DNA from 3 places in the Geobacillus sp. Sah69 genome. Region 1 is predicted to be linked to each of the others. Evidence: riboswitches for the same ligand, from Rfam matches in the RefSeq annotation. Region 1 holds a riboswitch; each other region holds the start of a gene.
The links. Region 1 has a riboswitch for cobalamin ahead of AP057_RS08165 (ferredoxin). Riboswitches for the same ligand answer to the same signal wherever they lie in the genome.

Region 1 (3,276 bases):
ACGCCGGCGCCAAGCGCGGCTTGCAGCGAGAACAGAAGCGTTTCGACTTCGCCGCCTGGAGGGGTGAAGATCGACTCAAACCACGGCCGATAATGCGGGTTGAGCGTTTGAATGGCTTTTTCCGCCTGATCGTCCGTTCCACCGAATTCCGATCCGCGCGCCCACCAAAGAGGAATGATGACAAGCAAAGCAGCCAGCAACACGAGCAAGCCATTTTTCTTCATCGCATTACGCCTCCTTTTCCTTTTGGAACAGCGGAGAAGCTTGATAGGAGGAAAGCCAGTTCCAGACGATTACCGTTATGATGCCTTCCGTCACCGCCAACGGCACTTGAGTAATGGCAAAAATGCCGGCGAATTTCAAAAACGAGGCGGTGACTCCCCCATCAGGAGACGGAAACGCCAGGGCAAGCTGCAGGGACGTCATGACATATGTAGCCAAATCAGACAAACAAGCGGCAAGAAACAAAGCCGCTCGATTGGATACCGCCCCTTTTCGGCACAGTTGATACACTCCGTACGCGACGAACGGGCCGACGATCGCCATCGACATCGCATTGGCCCCAAGCGTCGTCACTCCTCCGTGGGCAAGAAGCAGCGCTTGAAAGAGAAGAACGACTGTGCCGATCACCACCATCACCCATGGTCCAAACAAAACCGAGCCGAAGCCGATCCCGGTCGGATGCGAGCTGCTGCCGGTGACGGATGGAATTTTCAACGCCGACAATACAAATGTAAACGCGCCAGCTAACGCCATCAGAAGCTTATGTTCGGGGTGCTGCTTCAGCGTATGCACAAGCCGCCGCAATCCGAACACAAAGAACGGCAAAAACAACAGCCACCAAAACAGCGCCCATTTGACAGGCAAAAATCCTTCCATAATGTGCATGGCATACGCTTCATTTTCATTCGTCAACAAAAAATAGGAAACGAACAAAGCCGCCATTTTGCTCCATCGAACCGCTCTCTTCATTTATCCCTTCACTCCTTTCGCAGCATGTTCCGTTTTCCGTTTTCCGCTTGGCGCCTCCCGTTCGCCGGCTGGCGTCAACACCAATTCGCCTTCGTATTCATACGTCGCCCACTCCCGCATCGGAACCCCCTCACCCAAATGAGCGCGCACAACCTCCTTCGCCCGCTCCGGCGTTATCTGTCGATACCAGACGCCTTGCGGATAGACGATCATCACGCACGCGTCTTGGCATCGTCCGTTGCAGCGCGTCCTTGTTGTATGGACAGCGTCGTCAAGCCCGAGACGGGCGATCTCCTCGCGCACCGCCGTTGTCACATCATCCCCGCCATGGCGGAGGCACGTCCCTCCGTTGCAAATGAGCACATGATGCTTCATTCCCCGCAAATCCCATGTCGCCACCGAATCCCCCCTTTTTGGCTAGAATGATAGAATTTAGACGCAGACAGACGGGCAGGTTTTCGGCAAAAGAAAAAGCACCTCTACAGCAGAGGTGCAGAAAAATGTATACGAAAGCCGTAAACGGCCCAAACAGGCCCAATGCAGCCATCATTCTCCCGCACGTCTGCCTATAGTCCCGTAGGCATCCGTCCGATCCAAACAAGGCAGGTCTCCTGACTTAGGATCATCGCTTGACGGCGTCTTCCCGAAGCATCCTTCAGTGACTTGTTGCCGCAAAGCTCCCCATCACAGTGGCGGGCACCGTGCCGGATTTTCACCGGGCTTCCCTTTTCACCCAAACCCTAGAGCAGGCTTAGGCACCTTGTTTGTCTTACCGCCATATATGCGCTGTCATGGAACAAGCATCTGTTTTCATCGTAGTACAACCAATGCGTTGCCGTCAACCGTTTTTTGCCGACCAATCTTCGCGGGCGACGACAACGCCGTCGGCATCGGCGTACACGTATGCGCCCGGCTCCCAGCGGACGCCGCCGAACTCGAGCACAACGTCGCGGGCGCCTTTTCCTTCTTTTTTGCTTTTCACTGGGCACGTGCCGATCGCCATGACCCCAAGCGGCATGCGGCCGATTTCCGCCGAATCGCGAATGCAGCCGTGGATGATGACGCCGGCAAGCCCCCGGTCGCAGGCGATTTGCGCCAACCGGTCGCCTAATAGCGCCACGCGGCGCGAGCCTTTTCCATCGACCACGAGCACCGTCCCCGGCAGCACCGTCTCGAGCGCTTCACGGACAAGGACGTTGTCCTCAAACACGTCGACCGTCGCGATCGGCCCGGAAAACATCCGTTTTCCGCCGTACGATTGAAACGAAAGTTCGCACACTTGCAACTCATCTAAACATTGATCGCATAAATCAGCTGTTTTCATGATCCTCTCCCCTTTCGTTTTTTTCATTCGCCACCATTCGTCAAAATCCTGCCGACACCACATTTTTTTGCGGCGCTGCTTCTGCTCGGGCATCGGATGCGTGTCCTTGCGGGGCCGCTGAAAACGATAAAAAGATGTTCTCGTCCCCGCTTTCCGGCGAACGAAAAAACGGCCCCGCACAACATGGCGGAAGCCGTTTTGGCCGCCGGGACGAACGAGCCCCGTCCGGCGATTCAGCTGGGCTAGCTGGATTCGAACCAGCGCATCACGGAGTCAAAGTCCGTTGCCTTACCGCTTGGCTATAGCCCAACGTTTTGTTGTCGTTTACAGTATGCGACATGATGGTGCACGTTATGCATCAACCTGAATATTCTTTTGCTTGATGTGCGACACTATCGGTACAAGCACCCTTTCCCCACTATATCACCCCGTATTCCCCTAATACTTGTTTTCCTGATATGATACTGGAAGGGAAGAGATGTCTATGCGCCGGATCACGGTTTTTCGCATCTATCTTTGCGCATTGTTTTTGTTATCGCTGCCGATCGTCTTAGCGGCCGCGGCTGCCTGGCAGCCACCCAGCCAGCCGAAAACCGCCGTCATCGCCCACCGCGGCGCGTCCGGACACGCGCCGGAGCATACGCTCTCATCCTACCGCCTCGCCGCCCGCATGAATGCCGATTATATCGAAGTCGATGTGCGCGCAACGAAAGACGGGAAGCTCGTTGCCCTGCATGATGCGACGCTCGCCCGGACGACAAATGTCGAAACGGTTTACCCACACCGGTCGCCATGGCGGGTCAGCGATTTTTCATTGCGTGAGCTCAAAAAATTGGATGCCGGATCGTGGTTCGATCCACGCTTTGCCGGCGAATGCGTTCCGACGCTTGATGAGGTGGTTCGGATGCTGAAAGCGGAACGTGTAAACGTTCCGTTGTACGTCGAAACGAAACAGCCCGGCATCGAACGGGCGGTCGCCC
Region 2 (3,276 bases), on a different contig from region 1:
ATGAGATTCCTGAATATAATGCCGACAATCCAAAAGAATATAAGTTCAGCGGCAAACGTATTAAGCGCGGCTTGTATCGAACAAAGTCTGGCAAACTAATGAATGCTGATGTCAATGGCGCATTAAACATCTTAAAGAAAAGTAAAGCTGTAGACCTGAGTGTCTTATGCTCTAGCGGCGAAGTGGACACGCCTCAAAGAATAAGGATTGCTTGAAGCAGTCAAACTTCTTTGGAAGCCTCCACTTCAAATTTTCGCTAGAAAATTAAGTGGGGGTAGTTCACCATCATCGGTTATGTGTGGGTCAATCTTGACCCGCTCAGCAAAAAGCTCGGATTGATTTGGATCGCGATTGGACTCGTTTACCTGATCTTTTTGCGGCTCACGAACAAAGACTCTCGTCTAAGCGGGGAACTGTAGTCGCTTGTAAGGCCTGACGCCGTCATAAAAGGCGTTGGGTCTTTGATTTTTAGAGGCGATGAAACGTTTTTCCGATCTCGACGTATTACATAGATGAAAGGTATGAGATTACGGCGCCTTGTTAAGGCAAAACGCCGTTCATCCGCCAATAGGCGGGCGCCGATAAAACGTGGAAGGAGCCGGAGGAACATGAGCATGTTTGGAAAAGTCGCCGCCGATGTGCTTGGGTTAAGCGACATCGGTGCGGTCATTCAGCCGAAAGACTATGACAAAGTCGATGCCGATGATTATGTGATGCACGAGGATGGGGAGAAAATCTATTTTCTTATCAAATCAAAATCGGATGAGTATTGCTTCACCAACCGCGCGCTCATTCATTTGGACGGCACGAGCGCCGCGAGCAAAAAACGGACGCTGCGCCGCTACGATTACTACAAGCATCCGATTTCCGACGTATCGCTCGAAACGGCCGGGACGGTCGATTTGGATGCGGAAATTAAATTTAAAATTGGACCGCATTCCTACTCCATTGATGTGCATAAAAAGCATATTGAGGAACTGAAAGATTTGTATAAATCGCTGTTGGCGATCGCGGAGATTTGCCATGAAAACGAAACGAAGTTCCACTATGCGGAGCGGAGTTTGGAACTGGCGGCCAAGGTGTTGGCCAACATGCGCGGTGACGGCGCCAATGTGTCGGCGGATTTTCAAGCCGTGAATGAATACGCTTTTCGCTGGCTGACGGAAGCGAAAAAGAACTATACGGTGAAGGATTTCGGCTTTGTGTTTGACAAATATATTCAACAGTGACGAGATGAAGGTTGTATCGGGGAAAGACGCCGTGCCAGAGGTGAGGCGTCTTTCCTAATTTTTTTAGCGACATATGGAAAAGGAACGTTTCTCCGCAGCCGGAAGAAACTCAAAAGATGAGGTTTGTGGGAATCGATGAATAGGCAACATGGCGGCATTTGACATCACGGAGCTCGATGCAACGGCGCATGCGGCGTTCCGTACAAAACACGGACACTGGAGCCGAGCTGCCTGACCGCAAAAGTGATCGATGACCGCCTGCCGCCAGCCCACTGTAAAATTCACAGTTGTCAAATGCCAGGCCTTGCTTTAATATAAAAATGTCCATATCCGACAAATTCATCAACTCGCAGCAAGGCGCCGAAAAGGCTTAATAGGGAATCCGGTGGGAATCCGGAGCTGTCCCCGCAACTGTCAATGCGGACGAAATGAAATCGCCACTGTACGGACAGATGGCTTGCGCTGTTTTCCGTACGGGAAGGCTTCAGAGTAGGATGAAGCATGAGCCAGTAGACCTGCCTTGCTTGCCGCAGTTTCCGAATCTTCGGGGGGTGAGACGTGGAAACAGTCGTACAGGGCATTGTTGTGCCCATTGGCGGTCTGTTTCGTGCTCATTCCCCGTTCGGACGGAATGGGCTTTTTTGTTGTACATACATCATCGAAGGGGGAATGACGGATGAAACGTTGGACATGGCCGGCGGTGGTGGCGGTGTTCTTCCTTTTGGCCGCCGTGCTGGTCGGCTGCAGCAGTGGAGCCAATAGCAACGCCCAGCCTGCGAAAAAAGAAGAACCGAAAACGGAACAAGCGGCGTTTCCGGTGACGGTGAAAGACGGGCTTGGCGAGGATGTCACGATCAAAGCGGAACCGAAAAAAATCGTCTCGCTCATCCCGAGCAATACGGAAATCGCCTATGCGTTGGGGTTGGGCGATAAGATCGTCGGCGTCAGCGATTTTGACAATTATCCGGAAGACGTCAAAACGAAAACGAAAATCGGCGGCATGGAATTCAACGTCGAGAAAATCATTTCGCTCAAACCGGATCTCGTCTTGGCCCACGCGTCAAGCGCCCATAACTCGCGCGATGGCCTCAAGCAATTGAAAGACGCCGGCATTACCGTGCTTGTCGTCAATGACGCGAAGTCGTTCGACGATGTATATGCGTCCATCGACTTGATCGGCAAAGCGACCGGGACGTCGGACAAAGCGAAGCAAGTGATTGATGAGATGAAAGAGAAGCTTGCGAAAATCAAAGAAAAAGCGAAACAAATCCCGGCGGACAAACAGGCCAATGTCTGGATTGAAGTGTCGCCGCCGCCGCAAATTTATACGGCCGGCAAAGGGACGTTTATGGATGAGATGCTTCAAGTGATTTCGGCGAAAAACGTCGCCGGCAGCTTGGAAGGCTGGCCGATGGTGACGGAAGAAAAAGCCGTGGCCTATAAGCCGGATGTCATCATCACGACATACGGCGGAGCGAAGCAAGTGTTGGCGCGCGCCGCTTGGAAAGACGTGCCGGCGGTGAAAAACAAGCGGGTGTATGACGTCAACACCGACTTAGTAAGCCGACCGGGTCCGCGCCTTGTCGAAGGGGTCGAGGAACTTGCCAAAGCCATTTACCCGGATGTGTTCAAGTAAAATGTGGATGTATATATTGGCCGTCACCGCGGCCGTGTTATCGCTTCTCGTAGGGGTATCGACAGGATCGCTGTCGATTCCCTTTTCTTCTATTGTCCGCATTTTGGCGGCTGAATGGTTCGGAGCGGCGCTGCCTCGCCACATTCCGGCTGATTGGGTGCCGATCGTGATGGCGATCCGCTTGCCGCGCGTCGTGCTTGCGTTTTTGGTCGGGGCGTCATTGGCGCTGGCCGGGGCCGCGTTTCAAGGGCTGTTAAAAAATGCGCTCGCCGATCCGTACACGCTCGGTGTCTCGTCCGGCGCGTCGGTCGGGGCGGTGCTCGTCATCTTTCTCGGCTGGCAATGGCCGTTCTTTGGCACGTTCACGCTGCCGGTCGTGAGCATCTTGTTTGGCATGGCGACGCTTGCCGC
Region 3 (3,276 bases), on a different contig from region 1:
CCCTGCAGCATTATTTAACATTCCAATATGTCCCTGAGCCGCTGACGATGTCGGCCGGCATTTACAAGCTGGAGCCGGGGCATTATCTCAAGAAACAAGTCGGAAAACCGCTCACGATTCATCGTTATTGGAAGGCATCCTTCGACCCCATTCGCCAATCGGAAGAGGAGCTTGTAAAGAAAATCCGCGATGCGCTGTTTGATTCGGTCAACGTCCATATGCGCAGCGATGTGCCGGTCGGTGCGTTTTTGTCGGGAGGCATTGATTCATCGTTCATCGTCGCCATCGCGAAACAATTCCATCCGCACCTGAAGACCTTTTCCGTCGGATTTGAGCGGGAAGGGTTCAGTGAAATCGATGTCGCAAAAGAAACGGCAGAGAAGCTTGGGGTAGACAACATTAGCTATGTCATCTCACCGCAGGAGTATATGGAAGAGCTGCCGAAAATTATGTGGCATATGGACGATCCGCTTGCCGATCCTGCGGCGGTGCCGCTTTATTTTGTCGCTCGTGAGGCGAGAAAGCATGTCACGGTTGTGCTTTCTGGCGAAGGGGCGGACGAGCTGTTCGGCGGTTACAACATTTACCGCGAACCAGAGTCGCTGCGGCTGTTTGTGCGTATGCCAAACATCGTAAAAGCGGTGTTGCGGATGATCGCGAAGCTGCTTCCGGACGGAATGAAAGGAAAAAGCTTTTTGGAGCGCGGCACGACGCCGCTTGAAGAGCGGTATGTCGGCAATGCCAAAATCTATAGCGAAAAGGAAAAAGCGGCGCTGCTCAAAACGTACCGAGGAGGGTGCGAATATACGGCGGTGACGGCTCCGTTTTACCGCGAAACGCTTCATGACCCGCCCGTCAACCGGATGCAGTATATTGATCTTCATACATGGCTAAGGGGCGATATTTTAGTCAAAGCGGACAAAATGACGATGGCCCATTCGCTTGAGCTGCGCGTTCCCTTTTTAGACAAAAAGGTATTTGAGGTTGCTAGGCAAATCGCCCCTGATATGAAGATAGCCAACGGTACGACGAAATATATTTTACGTAAAGCCGCCGAAGGCATCGTGCCGGATCATGTGTTAAACAGGAAAAAATTAGGGTTCCCCGTGCCGATTCGCCACTGGCTGAAAAACGAAATGTATGACTGGGCGAGACAGCTCATCAACGAAAGCGAAACTGATCATCTGTTCCATAAGGACGTGCTCTATCGGCTGCTGGATGAACATGCCCGCCACAAGGCGGACCACAGCCGCAAGCTGTGGACGGTGTTGGCGTTTATGGTTTGGCATCAAGTGTATGTGGAAAAGAAGTACGATTTTGCTTCATCCGCACAAAGCGAGGAGCGGCCAGCGTCTGTTTTGGAGGCGTAGCAGGGAAACGACAGGGCGTTCTAAGGGCGACACCTAGAACGCCTTTTTCGATGGTGCGGACAGTTTCCTTGCCTTTGGCGAAGCGAAAGAGAAAATTTGCTTTCTCCCGCTCTTGCAATTTTCCCGGTTTTGGTATATGCTTGTTCCATCAGGATGCTAAACTACTATATATTGGTTTTGAGGTCTTTTTTTACAACTACATATTGTTCTGCCAAGCAACGGTGTCCATCAGGACTTAATAGGGAATCCGGTGCGAATCCGGAACTGCCCCCGCAACTGTATGTGCGGACGAAATGGGATGGCCACTGGCGGCAAGAGCTGTTCGGCGCGCCGCTGGGAAGGCCCCAAAGTAGGACGATGCACGAGTCAGGAGACCTGCCTTGCTTGGAACGTTTCATGTTCTTCGGGGTGTGAGAAGATGAAACGATAGGGGAAAAGAACAAAGGGTTCGTCTGCCTTTTTTCGTCTGTCGTTTCATCCGCTCGCCTGCCCGAGCGGATTTTTTTATGGAAGGAGAGAAGAAACGAATGACCACATTGACGAAAACGGTCATCCTCGATGATCAAGGGAAGTCGGTTTCGTTTTCACGTGAAGAGTTTGTGTCGCTGATTGGGCAAGCCGCCGCTGGATTCGGCCGTCTGTCGCTTGATGAATACGTCGAGCGTGTTTGGCAGCTTCTTAGCCGAAAGGAGTCCGTCACGGTAGAACAGCTGCACCAAACGGCTATTTTGGAAGGACTTTCTTACATTGATGAAGAGGAGCCGGACTGGACGTTTGTGTGCGCCCGGCTGTATTTGCGGCAATTGTACCGTGAAGCGGCGCGGCAGCGCGGGTACGATGAACGCGAGCGGTATGGCGATTTCTACTCGCTGCTTGTTGCGCTGACGGAACAAGGGGTGTACAGTCCGTTCTTGCTTGAACGTTATACGAAAGAAGAAGTCGACGCCATCGGTGCGTTTCTTGATCCGGAGAAGGACAAGCTGTTTACGTACATTGGGCTGCGCACGCTCGCGGACCGGTATTTGGCGCGCGATTATGAGCGGCGGTTGTATGAATTGCCGCAGGAGCGGTTTTTGGTCATTGCCATGACGCTCATGGCGAATGAACCGCAAAAGCGGCGCCTTGCGCTCGTGAAGGAAGCGTATTGGGCGTTAAGCAACTTATACATGACCGTGGCGACGCCGACGCTTGCCAACGCTGGGAAGTCGTACGGCCAGCTGTCGAGCTGCTTTGTCGATACGGTCGATGACAGCTTGCAAGGAATTTATGACAGCAACACCGACATCGCCAATTTGTCGAAATCGGGCGGCGGCATCGGCGTCTATTTAGGCAAAATCCGGTCGCGCGGCAGCGACATCAAAGGATTCAAAGGGGTCTCCTCCGGCGTCATCCCGTGGATGAAGCAGTTGAACAATACAGCGGTGAGCGTCGATCAGTTGGGACAGCGAAAAGGAGCCATTTCCGTCTATTTAGATGTATGGCATAAAGACATTTTTGCGTTTCTCGATGCGCGGCTCAACAACGGCGACGAACGGCTGCGGACGCATGATTTGTTCACCGGCGTGTGCATCCCTGATTTGTTCATGGAGCAAGTCGAACAGCGCGGCGACTGGTACTTGTTTGATCCGCATGAAGTGCGGAAGGTGATGGGGTTTAGCTTGGAAGATTTTTATGATGAGGAAAAAGGGCGCGGGAGTTTCCGCGAGAAATATTGGCAATGCGTCAACGAACCAAGGCTGTCGAAAGAAAAAGTGCCGGCGATCGACGTGATGAAAAGCATTATGCGCAGCCAGCTCGAGTCGGGGACGCCGTTTATGTTTTACCGCGATGAAGTGAACCGGCAAAACCCGAACCGCCATCTCGGGATGATCTACTGCAGCAACCTTTGCACGGAAATCGCGCAAAA

Region 2: it holds a riboswitch for cobalamin, as region 1 does, so the genes downstream of both, AP057_RS11380 (ABC transporter substrate-binding protein) here and AP057_RS08165 (ferredoxin) in region 1, are expected to answer to the same signal.
Region 3: it holds a riboswitch for cobalamin, as region 1 does, so the genes downstream of both, AP057_RS03205 (ribonucleoside-diphosphate reductase subunit alpha) here and AP057_RS08165 (ferredoxin) in region 1, are expected to answer to the same signal.

The regions. Positions count from the first base shown of each region.
Region 1 covers NZ_LLKS01000032.1:337,183-340,458, forward strand. Annotated here, with positions in the region: gene AP057_RS08155 (energy-coupling factor ABC transporter substrate-binding protein) at 1-224, opposite strand, end outside; gene AP057_RS08160 (energy-coupling factor ABC transporter permease) at 229-945, opposite strand; gene AP057_RS08165 (ferredoxin) at 973-1,371, opposite strand; cobalamin riboswitch at 1,556-1,750, opposite strand; gene rraA (ribonuclease E activity regulator RraA) at 1,811-2,296, opposite strand; tRNA gene AP057_RS08175 (tRNA-Gln) at 2,534-2,605, opposite strand; gene AP057_RS08180 (glycerophosphodiester phosphodiesterase family protein) at 2,781-3,276, shown strand, end outside.
Region 2 covers NZ_LLKS01000045.1:38-3,313, forward strand. Annotated here, with positions in the region: partial or broken gene AP057_RS11370 (RNA-guided endonuclease TnpB family protein) at 1-215, shown strand, start outside; gene AP057_RS11375 (PH domain-containing protein) at 615-1,229, shown strand; cobalamin riboswitch at 1,568-1,767, shown strand; gene AP057_RS11380 (ABC transporter substrate-binding protein) at 1,906-2,865, shown strand; gene AP057_RS11385 (iron ABC transporter permease) at 2,852-3,276, shown strand, end outside.
Region 3 covers NZ_LLKS01000019.1:265,892-269,167, forward strand. Annotated here, with positions in the region: gene asnB (asparagine synthase (glutamine-hydrolyzing)) at 1-1,370, shown strand, start outside; cobalamin riboswitch at 1,573-1,768, shown strand; gene AP057_RS03205 (ribonucleoside-diphosphate reductase subunit alpha) at 1,898-3,276, shown strand, end outside.